DNA from 3 places in the Pseudoclavibacter chungangensis genome. Region 2 is predicted to be linked to each of the others. Evidence: predicted binding sites of a transcription regulator. Region 2 holds the regulator's gene; each other region holds the start of a gene.
What was found. Region 2 encodes HrcA, which represses chaperone genes, less so after heat shock. Its sites were predicted from a motif close to TTNGCACTCGNNNNNNNCGAGTGCNAA; they were not measured.
Positions count from the first base shown of each region.

Region 1: groES (co-chaperone GroES) is a predicted target of HrcA. The motif match lies at 2,050-2,076, and genes of this name have one in related genera.
Region 3: groL (chaperonin GroEL) is a predicted target of HrcA. The motif match lies at 2,231-2,257, and genes of this name have one in related genera.

Region 1 covers NZ_JACCFV010000001.1:369,800-373,819, reverse strand. Annotated here, with positions in the region: gene guaB (IMP dehydrogenase) at 1-481, opposite strand, end outside; gene rarD (EamA family transporter RarD) at 712-1,629, opposite strand; gene groES (co-chaperone GroES) at 1,722-2,015, opposite strand; gene HNR16_RS01620 (class I SAM-dependent methyltransferase) at 2,212-3,411, shown strand; gene HNR16_RS01615 (hypothetical protein) at 3,508-4,020, opposite strand, start outside.
Region 2 covers NZ_JACCFV010000001.1:1,174,541-1,178,560, reverse strand. Annotated here, with positions in the region: gene HNR16_RS05265 (histidine triad nucleotide-binding protein) at 1-301, opposite strand, end outside; gene HNR16_RS05260 (16S rRNA (uracil(1498)-N(3))-methyltransferase) at 298-1,107, opposite strand; gene dnaJ (molecular chaperone DnaJ) at 1,109-2,200, opposite strand; gene hrcA (heat-inducible transcriptional repressor HrcA) at 2,256-3,281, opposite strand; gene HNR16_RS18750 (DUF4870 domain-containing protein) at 3,465-4,020, shown strand, end outside.
Region 3 covers NZ_JACCFV010000001.1:572,560-576,579, forward strand. Annotated here, with positions in the region: gene msrB (peptide-methionine (R)-S-oxide reductase MsrB) at 1-393, opposite strand, end outside; gene HNR16_RS02490 (DUF3263 domain-containing protein) at 499-825, shown strand; gene HNR16_RS02495 (LytR C-terminal domain-containing protein) at 832-1,386, shown strand; gene HNR16_RS02500 (cold-shock protein) at 1,912-2,127, shown strand; gene groL (chaperonin GroEL) at 2,335-3,957, shown strand.

The DNA of each region.
Region 1 (4,020 bases), 800 kb from region 2:
GCGTCATGACGTCGCTGACCTTCGTCGTCGCCATGTCGCGGTCGTCGACGAAGCGCATGTCACGGTTCGAGATGACCCCGACGAGCGTGCCATCACGTTCGACGACGGGCAGGCCCGAGATGCGGTACTCGGCGCACACGCGCTCCACGTCCGCGACCGTCGCGTCGGGCCCCGTCGTCACGGGATTCGTGACCATACCCGACTCGCTGCGCTTGACGCGGTCGACCATCTCGACCTGGTGATCGATCGAGAGGTTGCGGTGCAGGATCCCGAGGCCGCCCTGGCGGGCCATGGCGATCGCCATGCGCGACTCGGTCACGGTGTCCATCGCGGCCGAGATGAGGGGGACGTGGAGGTCGATGTTGCGGGTCAGCCTGGTGGAGGTGTCGACTTCGGAGGGGATGACGTCGGTGTGCCCGGGCAGGAGCAGCACGTCGTCGTAGGTCAACCCGGTGAGGGAGAACGGGTCGTGTTCGGTCATGGCAACCACCATTCGTTCGCGTCGGGAGCGGCCTCGCGTGCCTGCGAACGACAACGTCCCGTGTCACCGCGGCATTCCGCGCGCGCGGGCCGCTGCGACCGGTCACCATCGAGCAGGCGTACGAGCGCGAACCGACCGGGTCGGACCGTGAGGTCCGGGCGGTCCACGATGGGACGAGCGTACTCGTCGGCGCGAGCGCCCGCCAACCCGGGCACCGCGCCGCGCCGCGGTCACAGCGGCGGGTCGCTCGGTGCGGCGCGTCGGCGTCGGTTCTCGAGGGCGAGGTCGACCGTGAACAGGACGAGCGCGGCCCACACGATCGCGAAGCCGACCCAACGCTCGGCGGGCATCGCCTCGTGGAACACCCGCACGCCGATGACGAACTGGAGGCTCGGCGCGAGGTACTGCATGAGGGCGATCTCGACGAGCGTCAGCCGCTTCGCCGCCGCCGCGAACAGCAGGAGCGGGAGCGCCGTGACGATGCCCGACGCGACGAGGAGTCCCGTGTGCAGCGGTCCGTTCGCGCCGAACGTGATGCCGGTCGTGAGGGCCGCGACCACGAGGCACCCGATGCCGATCGGGACGATGAGGCTCGTCTCGACCAGCAGCCCCGGAACGACGCCGACGCGCGGCCCGACCCGCTTCTTCACGAGGCCGTACAGACCGAACGAGAGCGCGAGCCCGATGGCGATGAGCGGCAGCTGCCCGTAGCCGACCGCGAGGACGACGAGCGCGACGACCGCGAGGCCCACCGCGGCCCATTGCAGGGGGCGGAGCCGTTCGCGCTCGACGACGAGCGCGAGGACGATCGACACGAGCGGGTTGAGGAAGTAGCCGAGGGCGCCCTCGACCGTGTGGCCCGTCGTGACCGCGGTCACGTAGAGCAGCCAGTTGACGGCGACGAGGAGGCCCGCGATGCCGAGTGTGACGACGATGCGACGGTCTCGGACGAGTTCGCGCAGTTCGGCGACGCCGCCGCGCAGGCAGACGAGCAGGAGCACCCCGAAGACGACGCTGAACAGGATGCGCCAGCCGATGAGTTCCACCGCGCTCGTGGGCGCCGTGAGTGCGATGTAGAGCGGCAGGAATCCCCAGAGCCCGTAGGCGCCGATCGCGAGGAGGAATCCGGAGCGGGGGGACGGCGTCACCCCGGCAGCCTACGCCCGGCGCGGGCGACCGCTCGAACGGCGACGGCGGCCAGGCACATGCCTGGCCGCCGTCGAACGCGGGTGCGGGATCGTCAGCCGATCTTCGCGAGCACGTCGCGAGCCGAGAGCACGAGGTACTCGCCGCCGCCGTACTTGACCTCGGTGCCGCCGTACTTCGAGTAGATCACCTTGTCGCCGACCTGCACGTCGAGCGGGACGCGGTTGCCGTTGTCGTCGATGCGGCCGGGTCCGACCGCGACGACCTCGCCCTCCTGGGGCTTCTCCTTGGCGGTGTCGGGGATGACGAGTCCCGACGCCGTCGTCTGCTCGGCCTCGAGCTGCTGGATGACGATGCGATCTTCGAGCGGCTGGATGTTCACCGACACGTTTGACCTCTTTCTGAAGTACGAAGTTCGAGAGTTAGCACCCGCACGTGGAGAGTGCTAACACGAGTGTATGACGAGGCGCCCGCTGCGGGCAACGTGGACGCACCGCGTCGCGTCCGCCGAGAGCGGACGCGACGCGGCACACGCCCCGGCCGGACACCGCTCGCGTGCGGCCGGCCGCCGGTAGCGTGGTGGCGTGGACCGTCAAGATCTCATCGCCCTGCTCACCCCCGAGGGGATGGCGCTCCTGCGCTCCCCCGACACCGTCGACGACGAGCGCGATGTCGTGCGCCTCGTGTCCCGCCTCCGCGCCGCTGGGCACGATGCCCGTCTCGTCTCCGCCGTGCTCACCCAGGTGCGCCTGCGGCGACGGGCCGAGGAGAAGTTCGGGCCGTTCGCGGAGCGCATGCTGTTCACGGAGGACGGCCTGCAGCAGGCCACCCGCCTCCAGGTCGCCGCGCACCACGCGAACCGGTTCCGCACCGCGGGCGTCCGCACGCTCGCGGACCTCGGCTGCGGCATCGGTGCCGACTCGCTCGCGTTCGCGTCGCTCGGGTTCGAGCTCGTCGCGGTCGATGCCGACGAGGTGACGGCGGCGGTCGCGACCCACAACCTCGCGATGTTCGAGGACGTCGAGGTGCGCCACGGACGAGCCGAGGATCAGGACCTCGAGCCGTTCGACGGCCTCTGGTTCGATCCGGCGAGGCGCGAGTCGGCCGAGGGCCGCACACGACGGTTGCACCGCCCGGACGACTGGTCGCCGCCCGTCGACTGGATTCTCGGGCTCGCCGACGAGCACGTCCTCGGCGTGAAGCTCGCCCCCGGCATCGACCACGAGCTGCTCCCGCCGGCCGATCGGGCCGAGACGCAGTGGGTGTCGGTCGACGGGCAGCTCGTCGAGGCGACGGTGTGGGCGGGTGGGGCGCAGCGCGCCGGCGTGGGCCGCTCCGCACTCGTGCTCGGGCGCGCCGGGTCGAACGAGCTCGTCGGGACGGGGGCCGCCGAGGACGTGCCCGTGGCGGCGCTCGGCGCGTTCCTGCACGAGCCGGATGCCGCGGTGATCCGCTCGCGGCTCATCGGCGACCTCGCCCGGCGCATCGACGCGCACATGATCGCACCCGACATCGCCTGGATGACGACGGACGACGAGGTCCGCTCACCGTTCGCGCAGTCGTTCCGGGTGCTCGAGGTGCTGCCGCTGCACGTGCCGAACATCAAACGCGAGCTCCGTGCGCGAGGGATCGGCCGGCTCGAGATCAAGAAGCGCGGGGTCGACGTGGACCCCGCCGAGTTCCGGACCCGGCTCGACCTCCGCGGCGACGGCGACGCGACGCTCGTGCTCACGCGCGTCGGCGACGAGCGCAAGGCGATCCTGACGGAACGCATCGGCGGCTGAACGCCCGTCCGCCCCACGCCACGTGCGTCGGCGGAACGCGAACGGCGCACCACCCCGGGTGGTGCGCCGTTCGTGCGCGCGTCGCGTCCGCTCGCGTCAGCCGACGGCGAGGATGACGATGACGGTCACGATCGCGACGAGTGCAGCGACCGCTCCCGCGCCGATCCCGATGAAGCCCAGGGTCTTCGACAGGCCCGGCTTGCGGACGGCGGGAATCGCGATGCCCACCGCTGCGAGCGAGATGAGCAGGATGAGGATGATGCCCCACATGGGGAACGGGAAGAGCAGCAGGATGAGTCCGAGCGCGCCGAGTGCGGCCGCGACGATCCCCAGCGTGGGCGAGGCCTGCGTCGCCGGTGCCGCTCCGAATGCGCCGCCGTAGCCGGGCTGCCCGTATGCGGCCTGCCCCGGCTGCTGGCCGTACGCGGGCTGGCCGGGCTGCTGGCCGTACGCGGCCTGCCCCTGCTGCTGCCCGTATGCGGGCTGGCCGGGCTGCTGACCCTGCTGGCCGTATGCGGGTTGCGTTGCCTGCTGGCCGTACGCGGTTTGCGCGGCCTGCTGGCCGTACCCCGACTGGCCGTACGCCGACTGGCCGGTCTGCTGGCCGTA
Region 2 (4,020 bases):
CGTGGAAGACGGTCTGACCGGCTTCGGGGCCGTTGTTGAACACGAGGCGGAACTGCCCGTCGGCGAAGCGCTCGGCGAGCTGCTTCGCGACACCGACCATGTCGGCCAGGAGCGCGGGGTCACCCGCGGCGAGCTCGGTGACGTCGCGGAAGTCGGGACGCTTGGGCACCACGAGCAGATGCACCTCGGCCTGCGGGTTGATGTCCCTGATCGCGATGATCCGGTCGTCCTCGAAGACGATGTCGGCCGGGATCTCGCGGTCGATGATGCGGGTGAAGATCGAGGGGGCGTCGCTCGTCATGCGTCGATCCTACCCGTCCCGGACGCGCCGGGACCCGGGTCGATCCCGTCGAGGAGCCGACGGACGCCCCAGACGACGGCGAGCGCGGCGGCGCCCGCCGTGGACGTGCGCAGCACGCGCGAACCGAGCGACACGGGGACGGCACCGGCCCCGACGAGCGCCGACACCTCTCGCTCGTCGATGCCGCCCTCGGGGCCGACGACGAGCGTCAGGCGTCGCGCCTCGCGGGCCGTGGACTCCGCCAGGACGGCGGGTAGCTCCCGATCCGCCCCCGGCACGAGGACGAGGACGAGATCATCGGCACGCTCGTCGGCGCAGTCGTCGGCGAGGTGCGCGGTGTCGACGGGCTCGAGGACCGTCGGGATCGTCAGCCTGATGCTCTGTTTCGCGGCCTCGCGCACGATGCCGCGCCAGCGTGCGAGTGCCTTCCCGCGCTTGGCGGCGTCCCATCTCGACACGCTGCGCGCTGCCTGCCACGGAACGATCTCGTCGACACCGAGTTCCGTCGCGGACTGGATCGCGAGCTCGTCCCGACCACCCTTCGCGAGCGCCTGCACGAGACGCAGCGTCCGGCGCGCCGGCTCGTCGCGCACGATGGTCTCGACCGTGATCGTGACCCGGTCGCGGTCGGCCGCCGCGACAGGACCGCTCACGCCGAGACCACGACCGTCGGAGATCGTGATCCGCTCGCCGACGCGCACGCGGGCGACCGACGCGGCATGGCGGGCCTCCTCCCCCGTGAGGGATGCGCGGTCCCCGACCCCGAGCGCCGCATCGAGGTCGTCGGCGACGTAGAGCCAGGCCACGTCAGCGACCGAACCGGTCGCGGATCTTCGAGAAGAGTCCCTGTCGTTCGCGGACGAGCCTCGGGCCCTCGGGCTTCGTGCGCTCGGCGAACTGCGCGAGCAGCTCCCTCGCGCGCCCGTCGACCTTCGTCGGCGTCACGACCTGGATGGCGACGTCGAGGTCGCCGCGCACGGTCGACTGCAGCCGCATGATGCCCCGGCCCTTGATCGTGAGCACCTCGCCCGACTGGACGCCCGAGGGCACCTCGAGCTCCGCATCGCCGTCGAGTGCCTGCAGCGTGGTCGACGTCCCGAGGATCGCATCGACCATCGAGACCTCGAGGACGCACCGCAGATCGTCGCCGTCGCGGGAGAAGACCTCGTGGGGGCGCACCCGGATCTCGAGGAAGAGGTCACCGTTCGCCCCACCCGCCGGCCCGGCCTCGCCCTGCCCGGGGAGGCGGATCCGAAGCCCCGAGTCCACCCCGGCGGGGATGTCGACGGGGATCGTGACCTCGCTGCGGACGCGCCCCTGCCCCGAGCAGGTCGGGCACGGGTGCTCGATCACGGTGCCGTAGCCGCGGCAGTTCGTGCACGCCTGCTGCGTCACGATCATACCGAGGATCGAGCGGACCTGCTGCTGGACGCTGCCCGTCCCGCCGCAGACGGTGCACGTGACGGGAGAGGTGCCGGGGGCGCAGCACGACCCGTGGCAGTCCTCGCACACGACGGCGGTCGTGACCTTGACATCACGGTGCGTGCCGAAGATGACCTCGTCGAGATCCAGCTCGACGCGCACGAGCGCGTCCTGGCCGCGTTCCGCGCGGGAGCGGGGGCCGCGGCGGCCGCCACCGGACGCCTGCCCGAAGAAGGTCTCGAAGATGTCGCCGAAGCCGAACCCGCCGGCCTGGCCACCGCCCTGGTCGTACTGCCGCCTGCGCTGCGGGTCGCTCAGGGTGTCGTAGGCGTACGTGACGGCCTTGAACTGTTCCGCCGCCTCGGGCGAGGGGTTCACATCGGGGTGCAGTTCGCGGGCGAGTCGGCGATATGCCTTCTTGATGTCGTCGGACGAGGCGTCACGGCTCACGCCGAGGGTCTCGTAGTGGTCTGCCACGTGGGCAACTCCTTCATGGTGTTCGACGGGTGGTCGGTGGGGACGTGCGCGACGATCAGTCGCGGTGACCGTCGCCCAGGATGCGGGACAGGTAGCGGGCGACGGCTCGCACCGCGACCATGTTGTGCTGGTAGTCCATGCGTGTGGGGCCGAGCACGCCGAGGCGTGCGTGTGCTCCGTCACTCGAGTACGAGGTGCTGAGGATCGAGGTCTCCCCGAACCCCTCGTACGCGTTCTCGCGGCCGATGGACACGGCGACGCCGCCGTCGTCACCGAGTTCGGTCATGAGCCGCAGCAGCACGACCTGCTCCTCGATCGCCTCGAGGACGGGAAGGATCGTGGAGGGGAAGTCCTGCTCGGTGCGCGCGAGATTCGCGGCACCGGCGGTGACGACGCGGTCCTGACGGTTGGCGAGCACCTGTTCGAGGAGGTTCACGACGATCGGCGCGACGAAGGCCGCATCGGCCTCGGGGAGGATGCCCGAGACGTCGCGCAGCTCGGCGACGGCCTGCTCGAGGCGACGTCCGATGAGGCGCTCGGCGAAGCGCTCGCGGAGCGTATAGAGCAGTTCGTCCGAGATCGGCTCGGCGAGTTCGCCGATGCGCTGTTCGACCCGCCCCGAGTCGGTGATGACGATCGTGAGGACGCGACGTTCGCTCAGGCGGACGAAATCGACGTGGTGGATGCTCGCCCGCGCGAGCGACGGGTACTGGACGATCGCGAGGCCGTTCGTGAGCTGCGCGAGCGAGCGGACCGAACGGCGCAGCGTCTCCTCGAGGTCGCTCGATCCGCCGAGGAACGACTCGATCGCCCGACGCTGGGCGCTCGAGAGCGGGCGCAGGTCGGCGAGACGGTCGACGAAGAGCCGGTACCCCTTGTCGGTCGGCACCCGGCCCGAGGAGGTGTGGGGTGCCGCGATGAGCTCGGCCTCCTCGAGCTGCGCCATGTCGTTGCGGATCGTCGCCGCGGAGACGCCGAAGGCATGGCGTTCGGAGATGGACTTCGACCCGACCGGCTCGCGGTTCGTGATGTAGTCGCTCACGATGACCCGGAGCACCTCGAGGCTCCGCTCGGAAACCATGCTGCACCTCCGGCCTTCACCGCTGACTGGCACTCCATGCGCCAGAGTGCCAATCCTATCGCGCCACGGCGAGCGTGCCGTGTTCCGACTCGTGGCATGCTGATGCCGACGGCTTCGGAAACGGCCGTCGTGGAGCACAGCACCACGGCATCCGCGGATGCCGGATCGAACGAGGGGATCCCCGTGTCCGACCCACTGAACCACAACGATTCGCAGCCGAACGGCACGAACGGGCAGGATGCCGGCGGCCCGTACGGCTCGCAGCCCGGCGCTCCCGCCGACCCACAGGTGTCCGCTCACGGCGCAGCGCCGACGACCGGGGCGCCGCCGGACATCCGGAAGAACGAGGCCGCACCTGCCGCCTCGACCCAGCAGGATTCATCGTTCGGCGCCCCGCCGCAGCAGGGCTCGCCCTCTGGCGGGCAGCCGCAGCAGGGCTCCCCTTACGGCGGGCAGCCGCAGCAGGGCTCCCCTTACGGCGGGCAGCCGCAGCAGGGCTCCCCTTACGGTGGACAGCCGCAGCAGGGCTCCCCTTACGGTGGCCAGCCGCAGCAGGGCTCCCCTTACGGCGCCCCACCCCAGCAGGGCGCACCGTACGGCGGCCAACCGCCCTACGCCGGCCAGCCGCCCTACGGTGGCCAGCCGCCCTACGGTGGCCAGCCGCAGGGCTCGCCGTACGCATCCGCGCCCGCCGACGCGAGCCAACGACAGATCGGCATGTTCGCGCACCTGCTCAACA
Region 3 (4,020 bases), 600 kb from region 2:
CTCGAACCCGAGCGAGAGCGAGTTCATGCAGTACCGGTCACCCGTCGGCGTCCCGAACCCGTCCGGGAACACGTGACCGAGGTGTGAGCCGCACCTCGCGCAACGGACCTCGGTGCGCACCATGCCGAGCGAGCGGTCCTCGAGCAACTGCACGGCCTCGGGGCGCACGGCCTCGTAGAAGCTCGGCCAGCCGCAGCCGGAGTCGAACTTCGTTCCGCTCCGGAACAGCTCCGCGCCGCAGGCCCGGCACGTGTACAGGCCGGCCCGCTCCTCGTCGAGCAGTTCGCCCGTGAAGGCGCGCTCCGTACCCGCTTCGCGCAGCACGTGATACTCCTCGGGGCTCAGGGCCTCGCGCCACTCGTGTTCCGGACGCTGCACGTCGTACTCGCTCATGGATGCCTCGACTTCCCGGCGGGGAGGATCGCCGTTCGGCGATTCTACGCGCGCCGTCCCGAGTGGACGCTCACCGCGCAATACACTGTCGCCACCGGAGGTGTCATGGCGGAGTCGAGCGAACGCGATGCGGCCGTCGTCGGCGCGCACCGCGATCTGACGCCCCTCGAGGTCGACGTCCTCCGGTTCGAGGAGGAGAATCCGCGACACACCTCGCTCAAAGAGGAGCGCATCCGCCGTCGCTTCGACCGCTCCGCCGCCCAGTACTACCAAATCCTCGGTACGCTCATCGAGGACCCGGACGCGCTCGCGTACGATCCGGTGCTGATCGCCCGACTCCGTCGGCTCCGTGACTCGCGGTCCGAACGACGTGAGGAACGGCGTCGACAGCGGTTCGACAGTGCCGCTCCCCGATTCGACAAGGCCCGGTAGACCAACGTGAAGTACCCGAAGGATCGTTTCGACGACATCCCGCCGTCCATCGACCGGCGCGGCGCCCACCGTGCCCCGCGAACGCGTGCCGCGAAGATCGCCGCGTGGCTCTGGGGCCTCGCCGCGGTCGTCGTCCTCGTCGGCGTCGCCGTCGTCGGCATGTTCGTGATCGATGGTGTCGTGTCGGCGGGACAGAACGCCGCCGAGCCGACCGCGACGGAGACGACGGCCGCGCCCGCCGAGGGCGCACCCCAGGAGGCGGCGCCCGCCGAGCCCGCTCGGGACCCTGCGGTGCCCGTCACGGTGCTGAACGGGACGGCGCAGGCCGGTGTCGCGGGCTCGACGAGCGAGAAACTCTCCGGGCTCGGGTGGAACGTCGTCACGACCGGCGACGCCGACAACGACGAGCACACGGCGAGTGTCGTCTACTACGGCGACGCGGCCGACGAGGGCGCGGCGCTGGCACTCGTGCAGGATCTCGGTGGCGGCACGGCCACACTCGACCCCGCCCAGGCGAGCGCGGGAACGATCACCGTCGTCATCGGCACCGACCTGGCCTGATCCCCGGCGTCCGCACGGGCGCACGGTGACCCCGTCGGCGTCCCCGGGCGCCGGGTCGACGGACGTGCGGTCGAGTGGCGCGGTGGCCGTGCCGTGTGGTCCTGCGTCCCGCAGGGGCCTCGGTCGACGCGGCACTCGATCGACGAGGCCACGGGCATGGGGTCGGCCGTCCGCGCGTGCGTCGGATTCCCGGCCGTGCGATTCCCGTGCTCGTGGGGAGGGGCCGTCGTCGTCTCCGCGGTGTCGGCGACGATTTGTGGACGCGGTCGAACTGTTCCAGTCGAGCCCCATGAGGGCGCTGATTGCTGAACGAGACGTTTCGTCGGACCGGGTCCGGGGTGCCCGGAGTTTCCGGGGCACCGCGCCCCATCAGTCACACTGGTTACTTCAGTCTCATCTGCATCATTCATGCGTTTTAGACTCGACCCGCTCCGAGGTGGGCGCGGCACCTGGTGCAGTTTGCTCGGCGGGGGTCCCCGGCGCGTTGTGTCCGGGGGAGGAACACAGCAGTTATTGGGAGTGACAATGGCGAACGGGACCGTCAAGTGGTTCAACGCTGAAAAGGGCTACGGCTTCATCACCGTCGACGGCGATGAAGGTGGCGCGCAGCAGGACGTCTTCGTCCACTACAAGGCCATCGAGATGCAGGGTTACCGTGTGCTCGAAGAGGGCCAGAAGGTCGAGTTCGAGATCGGTGCCGGTGCCAAGGGGCCGCAGGCCGAGGCGGTTCACCCACTCTGATCGATCCGACCACGTGGCGGCGTCCCTCGTTCGAGGGGCGCCGCTTCGTCGTTCCCGGTGCCGTCCGCGGTGCGCGAACGCCCCGGCGCGCGCCCGGCGTTCGCTTGCACTCTCCATGCGCGAGTGCCAAGATTGTTTTGTCACTCTCGTGGAGGGAGTGCCAGTCTACGAACGTCATGTCACGTCCGGAAAGGACGAAGTACCCATATGTCGAAGATCATCGCCTTTGATGAAGAGGCCCGCCGCGGTCTCGAGCGTGGCCTGAACACGCTCGCCGACGCGGTCAAGGTCACCCTCGGCCCGCGCGGCCGCAACGTCGTTCTCGAGAAGAAGTGGGGCGCGCCCACCATCACGAACGACGGCGTCTCCATCGCCAAGGAGATCGAGCTCGAGGAGCCCTTCGAGAAGATCGGCGCCGAGCTCGTCAAGGAGGTCGCGAAGAAGACCGACGACGTCGCCGGTGACGGCACGACGACGGCGACCGTCCTCGCCCAGGCACTCGTCCGCGAGGGCCTCCGCAACGTGGCCGCGGGCGCCGACCCCATCACGCTCAAGCGCGGCATCGAGAAGGCCGTCGAGGCCGTCACGGCCGAGCTGCTTTCCTCCGCCAAGGAGGTCGAGACCAAGGAGCAGATCGCTGCGACCGCGTCCATCTCGGCCGCCGACCCGCAGATCGGCGAGATCATCGCCGAGGCGATCGACAAGGTCGGCAAGGAGGGCGTCGTCACCGTCGAGGAGTCGAACACCTTCGGCACGACGCTCGAGCTCACCGAGGGCATGCGCTTCGACAAGGGCTACCTGTCGCAGTACTTCGTGACGGACCCCGAGCGCCAGGAAGCCGTCTTCGAGGACCCCTACATCCTCATCGTCAACAGCAAGATCTCGAACATCAAGGACCTCCTCCCGGTCCTCGACAAGGTCATCCAGTCGGGCAAGCCGCTGCTGATCATCGCCGAGGACGTCGACGGTGAGGCGCTCGCGACGCTCGTCGTGAACAAGATCCGTGGCAACCTGAAGACCGTCGCCGTCAAGGCGCCCGGCTTCGGCGACCGCCGCAAGGCCATGCTGCAGGACATCGCGATCCTCACGGGCGGACAGGTCATCTCCGAGGAGGTCGGCCTCAAGCTCGAGAACGCCACGGTCGACCTGCTCGGTCGTGCGCGCAAGATCGTCGTCACGAAGGACGAGACCACGATCATCGAGGGCGCCGGTGACCCCGAGGCCCTCGCGGGTCGCGTCGCCCAGATCCGCGGCGAGATCGCGAACACCGACTCCGACTACGACCGCGAGAAGCTCCAGGAGCGCCTCGCGAAGCTCGCCGGTGGCGTGGCCGTCATCAAGGCCGGTGCCGCGACCGAGGTCGAGCTCAAGGAGCGCAAGCACCGCATCGAGGACGCCGTCCGCAACGCGAAGGCCGCCGTCGAGGAGGGCATCGTCGCCGGTGGTGGCGTCGCCCTCATCCAGTCGGGTGAGAAGGCCCTCGCGGCCCTCGACCTGCACGGTGACGAGGCCACCGGGGCGAACATCGTCAAGGTCGCCGTCGACGCACCGCTCAAGCAGATCGCGCTCAACGCGGGCCTCGAGCCCGGTGTCGTGGCCGAGAAGGTTCGCGGCCTCGAGGCCGGTCACGGCCTCAACGCAGCGACGGGTGAGTACGTCGACATGATCCAGGCCGGCATCCTCGACCCGGTGAAGGTCACGCGCTCGGCGCTGCAGAACGCCGCGTCGATCGCCGGTCTGTTCCTCACGACCGAGGCCGTCGTCGCTGACAAGCCCGAGAAGGCTGCTCCGGCCGCCGGCGCGCCCGACATGGGCGGAATGGACTTCTAGTCCGCACAGCACCCTCCGCGAAAACGAGCGGGCGGCCCCATCGGGGCCGCCCGTTCCGCGTTC